DNA from 3 places in the Halomonas saccharevitans genome. Region 3 is predicted to be linked to each of the others. Evidence: predicted binding sites of a transcription regulator. Region 3 holds the regulator's gene; each other region holds the start of a gene.
What was found. Region 3 encodes sigma-54, which starts transcription at its own class of promoters, with help from an activator protein. Its sites were predicted from a motif close to TGGCACNNNNNTTGCTNT; they were not measured.
Positions count from the first base shown of each region.

Region 1: glnA (glutamate--ammonia ligase) is a predicted target of sigma-54. The motif match lies at 1,864-1,881, and genes of this name have one in related genera.
Region 2: RSO68_RS09560 (HAD-IIB family hydrolase) is a predicted target of sigma-54. The motif match lies at 2,388-2,405, and genes of this name have one in related genera.

Region 1 covers NZ_JAVXUR010000002.1:514,602-518,717, forward strand. The annotation lists gene typA (translational GTPase TypA) at 1-754, opposite strand, end outside; gene RSO68_RS07845 (hypothetical protein) at 894-1,433, opposite strand; gene glnA (glutamate--ammonia ligase) at 2,020-3,426, shown strand; gene RSO68_RS07855 (ZIP family metal transporter) at 3,518-4,116, opposite strand, start outside.
Region 2 covers NZ_JAVXUR010000003.1:326,794-330,909, forward strand. The annotation lists gene RSO68_RS09550 (hypothetical protein) at 1-834, shown strand, start outside; gene glyA (serine hydroxymethyltransferase) at 957-2,225, shown strand; gene RSO68_RS09560 (HAD-IIB family hydrolase) at 2,444-3,352, shown strand; gene RSO68_RS09565 (MBL fold metallo-hydrolase) at 3,461-4,116, shown strand, end outside.
Region 3 covers NZ_JAVXUR010000005.1:68,617-72,732, reverse strand. The annotation lists gene lptA (lipopolysaccharide transport periplasmic protein LptA) at 1-421, shown strand, start outside; gene lptB (LPS export ABC transporter ATP-binding protein) at 421-1,146, shown strand; gene RSO68_RS12890 (RNA polymerase factor sigma-54) at 1,287-2,705, shown strand; gene hpf (ribosome hibernation-promoting factor, HPF/YfiA family) at 2,875-3,183, shown strand; gene ptsN (PTS IIA-like nitrogen regulatory protein PtsN) at 3,191-3,676, shown strand; gene rapZ (RNase adapter RapZ) at 3,723-4,116, shown strand, end outside.

The DNA.
Region 1 (4,116 bases), on a different contig from region 3:
GCTCCTTGCCTTCCTTGCTGATCACGGTGATCTGCTGGTTCGGCTTGACCGAGCCGCGGGTGATGCGGCCCAGGCCAATGACGCCGACGTAGCTGGAGTAGTCCAGCGCCGAGATCTGCATCTGGAAGGGGCCGTCGAGCTCGACCTTGGGCGGCTCGACGATGTCGACGATGGACTGGAACATCGGCGTCATGTCCTCGGCCAGCTGCTCCGGCTCCGGCCCGGCGATGCCGTTCAGGGCCGAGCAGTAGATGATCGGGAAGTCGAGCTGGTCGTCGCTGGCGCCGAGGTTGTCGAACAGGTCGAAGATCTGGTCGATGACGTAGTCGGGACGCGCGCCGGGGCGGTCGATCTTGTTGACCACGACGATCGGCTTCAAGCCCTGGTCGAAGGCCTTCTGGGTCACGAAGCGAGTCTGCGGCATGGGGCCGTCGACGGCGTCGACCAGCAGCAGCACGGAGTCGACCATCGACATCACGCGCTCGACCTCGCCGCCGAAGTCGGCGTGTCCGGGGGTGTCGACGATGTTGATGTGGTAGTCCTGGCCGTCGGGGGCCTGCCAGCGGATCGCCGTGTTCTTGGCCAGGATCGTGATGCCACGCTCCTTCTCCTGGTCATTGGAGTCCATGATGCGCTCCTGCCCCTCGGCCTTGCGGTCGAGAGTGCCGGACTGGCTGAGCAGTTTGTCGACCAGGGTGGTCTTGCCGTGGTCGACGTGAGCGATGATGGCGATGTTGCGAAGATTCTCGATCACGACGGGATCCTGCTGACAAAATTGGGGGCGCATTATAGGGGCAGGGCGACGACGGCTACCAGCTTTGTCGCCGTGAATCTTCCGTCACGACCATATATCAGTGGTTTGGGAGCCACTGAAAAGAGGGTGAAAGGGCGATTCAGGCCTCGACGGCGGTGACGCGTGCCTGGCAGGCATGCAGGCGGGCGATCAGGTCGGGCAGGGCCTCGGTGTCCAGCGACGGGTCGCAGCCGCCGATGCGCTCGAACCAGGCGCGGGAGACGCAGAGAGTGTCGGCGAGGGGCTGGTGGCGCAGGCGCTGCCAGAGCAGCATCAGCCGATTGGGACGCAGGGCGGTCAGGACCACGGCGTCCTGGGCATGACGTTCGATGTCGGCCAGGGTATCGACCAGCCAGCCGGGGGAGATGAGCGGCCCCGGGGCCGGGAACAGCAACACCTGCCCCTGGCTGTGGGCGACCGCCGTGTTGAGGCGGTCGCCAAGCGGGGTGCCCTCGGTGGTCACGAGGCGCACCTCGTGGCGACTGGCCATGCGCATCAGGCGCTGATCGCCGGTATCGTCGGCCAGCAGTAGCTCGAGCCGCAGGTCGCGGCGCTGTCTCAGGGGCCTCAGCGCCGCCAGGCGGCGCGGCAGGCCTGCACCCGAGGCGCGGGCATCGAGGAGGATGCTGCAGACGATCATGCTCGCGTCGGCTCCCTTGGTTGGGCGCGGGTCGCTTGGGATGGCACTCACCCCAGAATCCGCGCTGCCTCTCCGGAGCCCGCGCCACACCGGTCGGCGCCGCCATGTAAACGAGTGTAGTTTTTGGTGTTAACACGTATCAATGCGCATCGGACTGATATTTCTGTGTTGCGAAGATGACCTTCCGACCGCAGCAGGGATGAGGGAGGCCATCGCATGGCGTCGGGGCACGGAGGGCCGAAGCGCGGTTCGCGAGACATTCTGGTGCGAGGGACGTTTTTTGTGCACTTTTGTGGTGCGTAAAGGCGGGTGATGCGGTGCGCGGAAAAAATGAATGGCGATTCTGGTGCATGAGTCGGCCAGGAGTGGATGGAGAAAAACCTTTTTAATCAGTGGCTTGTGATGTTGTTGTCGTTCGGTGGTGCAAAGCTGGCACGCGGCCTGCATTCTTATCGGCAAGGTTATCTTGCGGCAGGGTGGCCGTGGGCATCGGCCCGGCGGCATGCTACAACAGCGTCGGAACCCACCTGCGGCAATGCCCTGACACCGCTCAAGCTTTTCAGCTCAGCTCACTGTGGAGGACTCCATGTCCGATAAGACACTCGCCCTGATTGAAGAACACGACGTGAAGTGGATCGACCTGCGCTTTACCGATACGCGTGGCAAGGAACAGCACGTGACCATCCCGGCGCGCGACGTCGACGAGGAGTTTTTCGAGAACGGTCAGATGTTCGACGGCTCCTCCATCTCCGGCTGGAAGGGCATCAACGAATCCGACATGATCCTGCGTCCGGAAGACGGCTCCGGCTTCCTCGACCCCTTCACCGAAGACGCCACCCTGGTGCTGCGCTGCGACATCATCGAGCCGGCCACCATGCAGGGCTACGAGCGCGATCCGCGCTCCATCGCCAAGCGCGCCGAGGCCTTCCTGCAGTCCTCCGGCCTGGGCGACACCGCCTTCTTCGGTCCGGAGCCCGAGTTCTTCATCTTCGACGAGGTGCACTGGAAGTCCGATATCGAGGGCTCCATGTACAAGATCTCCTCCGAAGAGGGTGCCTGGTCCACCGACCGCTCGGTGGAGGGCGGTAACCTGGCCCACCGTCCGCGGGTCAAGGGTGGCTACTTCCCGGTGCCGCCGGTGGACAGCTTCCACGACATTCGCGGCGCCATGTGCAACACCCTGGAGGCCATCGGCCAGACGGTCGAGGTGCATCACCACGAGGTGGCCAACGCCGGCCAGAACGAGATCGGCGTGAAGTTCAACACCCTGGTCAAGAAGGCCGACGAGGTCCAGGAAATGAAGTACGTGATCCACAACGTGGCTCACGCTTACGGCAAGACCGCGACCTTCATGCCCAAGCCGCTGGTCGGCGACAACGGCAGCGGCATGCACGTGCACCAGTCGTTCTGGAAGGATGGCACCAACCAGTTCGCCGGCGACGAGTACGCGGGTCTCTCCGAGATGGCGCTCTACTACATCGGCGGTGTCATCAAGCACGCTCGTGCCCTGAACGCCTTCACCAACGCCTCCACCAACTCCTACAAGCGTCTGGTGCCGGGCTTCGAGGCGCCGGTGATGCTGGCCTACAGCGCCCGCAACCGCTCCGCCTCCATCCGTATCCCCTACACCGCGAGCCCCAAGGGCAAGCGTGTCGAGCTGCGCTTCCCCGATCCGACCGCCAATCCCTACCTCTGCTTCGCGGCGATGCTGATGGCCGGTATCGACGGCATCCGCAACAAGATCCATCCCGGCGATGCCATGGACAAGAACCTCTACGACCTGCCGCCGGAAGAGGGCAAGTCGATTCCGACCGTGGCCGAGAGCCTTGACCAGGCCCTCGCGGCGCTGGACGCCGATCGCAGCTTCCTCACCGAGGGTGGCGTCTTCACCGACGACATGATCGATGCCTACATCGAGCTGCTCGAAGAAGACGTGGAGCGTATCCGCATGACCACGCACCCGATCGAGTTCGACATGTACTACAGCTGCTGAGCCCGCGGCGCCTGGCGCCGCGTCCAGCATCGCAAGAGGCACGCCCATGGGCGTGCCTCTTTTTGTTGGTACTTCACCGGTCAGTCCGGTGCTAGATCAGCAGCATGTGGCCGACGAGGCCCAGCGCGAAGCCCAGTACCGCGCCCAGGGGCGGTCCCCAGTGGTAGTCGAGCTTGGCCTGGGGCGCGAGGTCCTGGAACACCGAATAGAGGATGCCGCCGGCGGCGAACAGCATGATCATCGCCACCGCCGTGGGATACGGTGCCAGCCACAGGAAGCCGCTCAACCCGGCCAGCGGCCCCAGCCAGGCCATGGCGAAGAACATCGCGATCAGCCGGCGGCTCGAGTAGTGGGTGGTGCTGCGCAGTTCGTGGTAGGCGTTGAAGCCTTCGGGCAGGTTCTGCAGCGCCATCAGGCCGGCGAGCAGCAGGCTGCCGCTGCTGCCGTGGGCGAAGGCCGCCCCCAGGGCCAGGGCCTCGGGCACGAAGTCCGCGAGCATGGCCGCCAGCTGACTGGCCGAGGTGCCGCTGCGGTGCAGGGCGATGTCCAGGGCCATGAAGGCCAGCCCGCCGGCCACGAAGCAGCCTGCGGCGGTGGCGATGTCGAGAACCGGCAGGCTGTCCGGCACCAGCACCAGCGCCACCGCCGAGAGCAGGGCGCCGCCGCCGAAGGCGATGATGCCGTGGCGCA
Region 2 (4,116 bases), on a different contig from region 3:
AAGGGCAAGGCCGCGGGCGACGACGAGTTCGGCAGCGGCACCTTCTCCCTGGCCTTCGCCCGGGTGGAGGGGCTGCGCGGCCTTGCGGGCACAGAAGAGGATCGTGAACTGGATCGCCTCGAGGTGCGCGACCTGGCCATCGATTTCGATCGGCTCGTGGCGTCCCTGTCATCCCTCGAGGCCGATGGCGACATGACCGACGGCGAGGGCGGCTTCCGGCTCGAGGCGCTGGATCTCGACCTGGCACGGATGATCGCCCTGGCCCCGGAGGCGGAGCGCACGCGGCTGCGCATGCTCAGCAACGTGCTGACCGACGGCAGCGGGCGGCTGCGCATCGATGCCGATTCTTCCGGGCGCTGGGAGTCGGGCGAGGCGGCCAGCCGCCTGCTGGGCGAGCTGACGCTCACCGCCGGCGAGGCCTTCGGCTGGGCGCTGGACGCCGACCTGCCGGTGCGCCTGCCAGAAGGCGTGACGCCCGCCGACTTCCTGGCCGGCATGGAAAGCCTGGAGGAGCTGACCCTGCTCGGCGGTCGGATCGATGCCACGCTCACCGATCTGGGGCTCTTCGAGCGGCTGCCGACGATCATGGCGGCCAGCCAGGGCGTGAGCGAGGCGGAATTCCTCGCGCAGGCTCGCACCCAGGCCCAGGGGTTCGGCATGATGCTCGGCCCGGAGATCGAGGCGCTCTTCTCCGGCATGGTGGCGATGATGGCGGGCGAGGCCAGCGAGCTTGCCATCGCGCTGACCCTGCCCGCCGAGAGCGAGCTCGAGGCGCTCTCCGCCGATCCCCTGGCGCTGCCGGAGCGCCTGGAGATGCGCGTGGAGAGCCGCTGAGCCGAGGGCCGGGCGCTTGAACGATTCGATGGTGGCCCGTGATCGGCTTTCATGTGAAAGCCGCCGAGGCCTGGGGTATCATGTGGTCCCCAGATTCTCCCGTGATGCGAGGTTTCCCGCCGATGTTCAGCCGTGACATGCAGATTGCCGGTTTCGATGACGCCCTGTTCGATGCGATGCAGAAGGAAGTCGCTCGTCAGGAGGCCCACATCGAACTGATTGCCTCCGAGAACTACGCGAGCCCGCGGGTCATGGAGGCCCAGGGCAGCCAGCTGACCAACAAGTACGCGGAAGGCTATCCGGGCAAGCGCTACTACGGCGGCTGCGAGTACGTGGACATCGTCGAGCAGCTGGCCATCGACTACGCCAAGGAGCTGTTCGGGGCGAGCTACGCCAACGTCCAGCCGCACTCCGGCTCCCAGGCCAACGGCGCCGTCTTCCAGGCGCTGGTCAAGCCGGGCGACACCATCCTCGGCATGAGCCTCGACGCCGGCGGCCACCTGACCCACGGCGCCCGGCCGAACTTCTCCGGCAAGCACTACGAGGCGATCCAGTACGGCCTTAACGACAGCGGCCTGATCGATTACGACGAGGTGGCGCGTCTGGCACGCGAGCACCGGCCGAAGATGATCATCGCCGGCTTCTCCGCCTACTCCCAGATCATCGACTGGGCCAAGTTCCGCGAGATCGCCGACGAGGTGGGCGCCTACCTGCTGGTCGACATGGCGCACGTCGCCGGCCTGGTGGCCGCCGGGGTCTACCCGACGCCGCTGCCCCACGCCCACGTGGTCACCACCACTACCCACAAGACCCTGCGCGGCCCGCGCGGCGGTCTGATCCTCTCTGCCGAGGGTGACGAGGCGATCGAGAAGAAGCTGCAGTCCGCGGTCTTCCCGGGCGGCCAGGGCGGCCCGCTGGAGCACGTCATCGCCGCCAAGGCGATCTGCTTCAAGGAGGCCATGGCGCCCGAGTTCAAGGCCTACCAGCAGCAGGTGGTCAAGAATGCTCAGGTCATGGCCGGGGTGTTCATCGAGCGTGGCTTCGATATCGTCTCCGGCGGCACCGAGGATCACCTCTTCCTGCTCTCTCTGATCAAGCAGGGCCTGACCGGCAAGGACGCGGACGCCGCCCTGGGCCGCGCCCACATCACCGTCAACAAGAACGCCGTGCCCGGCGATCCGCAGAGCCCCTTCGTGACCTCCGGCCTGCGCCTCGGCACTCCGGCGGTGACCACCCGTGGCTTCGGTGAGACCGAGTGTCAGGAGCTCGCCGGCTGGATCTGCGACATCCTCGACGTCATGGCCGAGGGTTCCGACACCGCCGCCATCGAGGCCGAGGTGAAGGCCAAGGTCGAGGCGGTCTGCGCCCGCCTGCCCGTCTATCGTGGCTGACACGCGCCGCCACTGAGTCGACGCCGCCTTCCGCGGACGCCTCTACGCCTCGCCAGGATGCACCCTGGCGAGGCGTTTTCGTGTGCGCTCTTGGTGCATCGGCGCGGCCGCTTTTCGCCTCGAGGGTCCACGCATCCGCGGCAGGGCGCGTCGCTCGTTCCCTGGCACGCCCCCTGCATGGGACATGACGTGTCCACCACCCTGGAGCCGGACCCGCCATGACCCTCTCAGCCGCTTCGCCCCCAGCATGCCCGCCCCGTCTGGTCTTCACCGACCTGGACGGCTCGCTGCTCGACCACCACAGCTACGACTGGGGACCGGCCCGGCCCTGGCTCGGCCGGCTGAAGGCCGAGGGCGTGCCGGTGATCCCGGTGACCAGCAAGACCCGCAGCGAGATCCTGCCGCTGCGTCGTGAGCTGGGCCTCGAGGACGCCCCCTTCATCGCCGAGAACGGCGCCCTGGCCGGCCTGCCTCTCGCCTGGAGTCATGCCCGGCTCGATCGGGGGCCCGGCCCCGATGGCCTGGCGATTCGCACCCTGGGGGTCGACATCGGCCTCATCCGTCAGCGTCTCGCGGTCTGGCGGGAGCGGCTGGGACTTGGCTTCACCACCATGAGCGAAATGACCCTGGAGGCGCTGGTCGCCTTCACCGGGCTGGCGGAACCACAGGCCCGCCTGGCGCGTCTTCGCGAGGGCAGCGAGCCGCTGATCTGGGAAGATTCGGACGAGCGCCTCGCGGCCTTCCGCGAGGGGCTCGAGGGCGATGGCCTGCGCCTGGTGCGAGGCGGGCGCTTCTGGCACGTCACCGGCGACTGCCATAAAGGCAGCGCCGTCGCCTGGCTGATAGAGCGCTTCGCGGCGCTGCGCGGCAGCCGGCCCCGGACCCTGGCGCTGGGCGATGGCCCCAACGACATCGCCATGCTCGAGGCGGTCGACCAGGCGGTGGTGATTCGTGGCTGTCATGACCTGGCGATCACGCCGGATCAGGCATCGCTCTATCGCAGCGATGCCACCGGCCCTGCCGGCTGGGCCGAGGGGATGGATTACTGGCGGGGCGAGCCGGCCGCCGACGGAGCTCGGTCGGGGAGGGCGAGCCGCCGGTCGAGCCTTCACCGTCACGCCGGCTAGGTATACCGCGTCGACGCCGATGACTCGCGTGTCCGTTATGCTGGAAGTAGGGGAGGGTGCCGCCGAGGCGGCGACGCTTCCGTCACGCCAGCCACCGGGAGCGAGACCATGTCGACACTGACCTTCCAGGGTGCGGTCAAGGAAGTCACCGGTTCCCGCTACCTCCTCGAGGTAGACGGCGATCGTCGTATCCACCGGCTGCTGCTGGAGTGCGGCCTGCACCAGGGCGGCACTGACGCCGACGCGGCCAACGCCCGCTCCTTCGGCCGCCTGCCCGGCGAGCTCGAGGCGGTGGTGCTCTCCCACGGCCACCTCGACCACTCGGGGCTGCTGCCGAAGCTCGTCCGCGAGGGCTATGACGGGCCGATCCACTGCACCCGCGGCACCCGCGACCTGCTGGAGATCATGCTGCAGGACGCCGCCTTCATCATGGCCAAGGACGTCGAGTGGGAGAACAAGTGGCGCAAGCGCAACGGCAAGCCGCTGATCGAGCCGCTCTACGAGCTGAAGGACGTCGAGCGCACCCTGTCGCTCTGCACCTCCCATGGCTATGGCCAGCCCGTTTCGCTTTCTGGCGGCGTTACCCTGGTGTTCCACGATGCCGGGCACATCCTGGGCTCGGCCATCGTCGAACTGGCCGTGCCCTCGGGCGGCCAGACGCGGCGCCTGGTCTTCTCGGGGGATCTGGGCAACCCAAGCTCGGTGCTGATGAAGGATCCCGAGAAGCTCTACGAGGCGGATCTGGTGCTGATGGAGAGCACCTA
Region 3 (4,116 bases):
CGAGGCCGACCGCCTCGACCTCGACGACCGCGCGGGCACCGCCGTCTACACTGGCGACGTGGAGATCCAGCAGGGCAGCATGCAGCTGACCGGCGCACGGGTGGAGATCCGCCGCAACGACCAGGGCCAGCTCACCCTCGCCACCGCCACCGGCGAGCGCGCCTACATCGAGCAGCAGCCCGCCCCGGATGAGCCCATGGTGCGCGGCTGGGGGCGTACCGTCGTCTATCATGTCGCCGAGCGGCGCATCGAATTGATCGACCGCGCCGAGCTTCACCAGGGCGGCGACACCTTCGACGGCGGCTACCTCGAATACTTCCTCGATCGCCGCGTCGTCCAGGCGCGCTCCGACGCGCAGGGCGTCGAGGAGCGCCAGCGGGTGCGGATGACCCTCGAACCCGAACAGCAGGACGGTCCGTGATGAAGACCCTGAGGGCCGAACACCTGGCCAAGAGCTACAAGCGGCGCCGGGTGGTGCAGGACATCAGCCTCTCCATCGAGCAGGGCCGGATCGTCGGCCTGCTCGGCCCCAACGGGGCCGGCAAGACCACCTCCTTCTACATGATCGTCGGCCTGGTGCGCGCCGATGCCGGCACGGTACATATCGATGAGCGGGACCTGTCGACGGCGGCCATGCACGAACGTGCCCGAGCCGGCATCGGCTACCTGCCCCAGGAAGCCTCGATCTTTCGCAAGCTGTCGGTCGCCGACAACATCATGGCGATCCTCGAGACCCGCCGCGACCTCGACCGACGTGGTCGCGAGCGCCGGCTCGAGGAGCTGCTCGAGGACTTCCACGTGACCCACATCCGCGACAACCTCGGCATGAGCCTCTCCGGGGGGGAGCGGCGGCGGGTCGAGATCGCCCGGGCGCTGGCCACCGAGCCTGCTTTCATCCTGCTCGACGAGCCCTTCGCCGGGGTCGACCCGATCTCGGTAGGCGAGATCAAGGGCATCATCCGCCAGCTCAAGGCCCGCGACATCGGCGTGCTGATCACCGACCACAACGTCCGCGAGACCCTTGATATCTGTGACACAGCGTACATCGTCGGCGACGGCCAGATCATCGCCGAGGGAGATGCCGAGGCGATACTGGCCAATCAGCGCGTCCGCGACGTCTACCTGGGCCAGGATTTCCGCCTCTGACCGCCGCCGCCTGAAAACCATCATGATTCACCAGCGACATCATGCCCGAGAATGGCACGATTGTTGCTAATTCTCCGGTTGCACCCCCCGCGCCCAGCGGCTAGGGTGGAATTTTTAGGCACGTCGAGGGAACTCCTCTCATGGCCATGAAGGCTTCCCTGCAGCTTCGCGTCGGCACTCAACTGACCATGACGCCCCAGCTGCAGCAGGCCATCGCCCTGCTGCAGCTCTCGACCCTGGACCTGCGCCAGGAGATCCAGCAGGCGCTGGAATCCAATCCTCTGCTGGACGTGGAGGAGGAATTCGGCGAACAGGCGGCGAGCGAGACGCCCGACGACGACTGGGCCAGCGAGATTCCCGCCGAACTCACCACCGACAGCGACTGGTCCGATACCTACCAGGATCTGGGCAGCTCGCCCGCCGGCGGCGAAGCCCCCGACTTCGAGCGCCAGTCCGCGGGTCAGAGCCTCCAGGGTCACCTGACCTGGCAGCTGGCGATGATCGACCTCGACGAGCGCCAGCGGCACATCGCCGAGAGCCTGATCGACGCCGTCAACGGCGACGGCTACCTCACCCAGCCCCTGGAGGAGATCCGCGACGGCCTCAAGGCCCAGGGCCTCGCGGGGCTCAGGAGCCGGGAGGTCGAGCAGGTGCTGATGCGCCTCCAGCAGTTCGAGCCTACCGGCGTCTTCGCCCGCGACCTGCGCGAGTGCCTGCAGCTGCAGCTCGCTGTACTGCCCGACGACACCCCGCTGCTGCCCCAGGCGCGCCGCCTGGTGCGCCAGTTCCTCGAGGCGCTGGCCGGCGATGATCGCCGCCTGCTCAAACGCCGCCTCGGCCTCGACGACGAGGCCCTCGACACGGCCATCGGCTTGGTGCGCTCGCTGGATCCGCGCCCCGCCAGTGCCTTCGGCGAGGGCGACAGCGACTACGTGATTCCCGATCTCGTCGCCCGCCATACCCGCGAAGGGTGGCAGGTGGAGCTCAATCCCGAGGCCATGCCACGCCTGCGCATCCAGCCGGACTACGCCGCGCTGATTCGTCGCGCCGACAAGAGCGCGGACAACCAGTTTCTCAAGGATCACCTGCAGGAGGCGCGCTGGCTGATCAAGAGCCTTTCCAGCCGCAACGACACTCTGCTGCGGGTGGGTCGCGAGATCATGGTGCGCCAGCTCGACTTCCTGGAGCGCGGTGAGGAGGCCATGAAGCCGCTGATCCTGGCCGATATCGCCCAGGTCGTGGAGATGCACGAATCGACCATCTCACGGGTCACCACCCAGAAATTCATCCACACCCCGCGCGGTATGTTCGAGCTCAAGTACTTCTTCTCCAGCCAGGTGGGCGGTGGCAGCGGCGAAGGCGATGCCCACTCCAGCACCGCCATTCGCGCCCGGATCCGCAAGCTGATTCAGGACGAGCCCCCGCGCAAGCCGCTCTCGGACAGCCGGCTGGTCGCCCTGCTCGACGAGGCGGGCATTGCCGTGGCGCGACGCACGGTCGCGAAATATCGCGAGGGGATGGGCATCGCCTCCTCCAGCGAGCGCAAGCGCCTTCGTTGAACGCCACGCATGGCGTATCGACGCGCCCGGATGCCGGCGTCCGATGCGGGCGCAAGCGGTTGAATTGACGCCGTTCGAAGAGTGTCTTGCCACCCCCGGCCGAGGGGGTATGCAGGGCGCTAAAAAGGGTTACAATCGACTCACACCCCGTAAGAGCAAGGAGCGTGTCATGCAAGTCAACATCACCGGCCATCATGTGGAACTGACCGACGCACTGCGTGACTATGTGCAGGAAAAGCTGACCCGCGTCGAGCGTCATTACGACAACATCACCAACGTGCAGGTCACCCTCTCCGTGGAGAAGGAGCGCCAGCAGGCCGCCTGCACCCTGCATGCTGCCGGTGCCGACCTCCATGCCGAGGCCATGGAGAATGACATGTACGCCGCCATCGATGCGCTGGCCGACAAGCTCGACCGTCAGCTGGTCAAGCACAAGGAAAAGGCCCAGGCCCGCGCCCAGGGCGCCGGCGCGCGCTGATTCCGTCATGACACTGGACGCCATCCTGCCCCCCGAGCGCGCGCTCTTCGACGTGCCCGGGGGAAGCAAGAAGCGGGTGCTGGAGTTCTTCAGCACCTTCATCGCCCAGAACACGCCCAGCCTCGACAGCCAGGAGGTGTTCAGCCGCCTGATCGGGCGTGAACGGCTGGGCAGCACCGGTATCGGCAACGGGGTCGCCATCCCGCATGCCCGAAACCCGCACTGCAAGGCGCCCATCGCCGGCTTTCTGAAGCTGGCCGAACCGGTCGACTTCGATGCCATCGACGGGGAGCCAGTAGATCTGGTCTTCGTACTGCTGGTTCCCCAGGAGGCCGACGAGGCGCACCTCGCGCTGCTGGGACAGGTAGCTGGCGTGATGAACGACGCCGATACCCGCGGACGCCTGCGGCATAGCTCTAGCCAGCGCGAGCTTCATGAGCATCTCATGGAGGCGATACGGCAACAGGCCTCAGACGGCCGCCAGGACGGCTGACCCCCCTTGGGACACCGCCCGCCCCTTTCACGACCAGGAGACCCGCATGCAGCTCGTGATCATCAGTGGTCGGTCGGGTTCCGGCAAGTCGATCGCGCTGCAGGCGCTGGAAGACCTGGGCTACTACGCCATCGATAACCTGCCGGCCATGCTGCTCGGGCCGCTGGTCGACGAGCTCCAGCAGGGCCGCAGCGTGCGATCATCGATCGCCGTCAGCATCGATGCGCGCAATCTGCCCGACGCCCTCGCGCGCTTTCCCGAACTCCTCGACGACCTGCGCACCCGCGACCTCGAGTGCCAGGTAGTCTACCTGACCACCGATGCGCGCATCCTGCTGGAGCGCTACTCCCAGACCCGACGTCGCCATCCGCTGACCCGCGGCAGCGACATGACCCTGGCCGAGGCCATCGATACCGAGGAGCAGGCGCTCTCGGAGATTC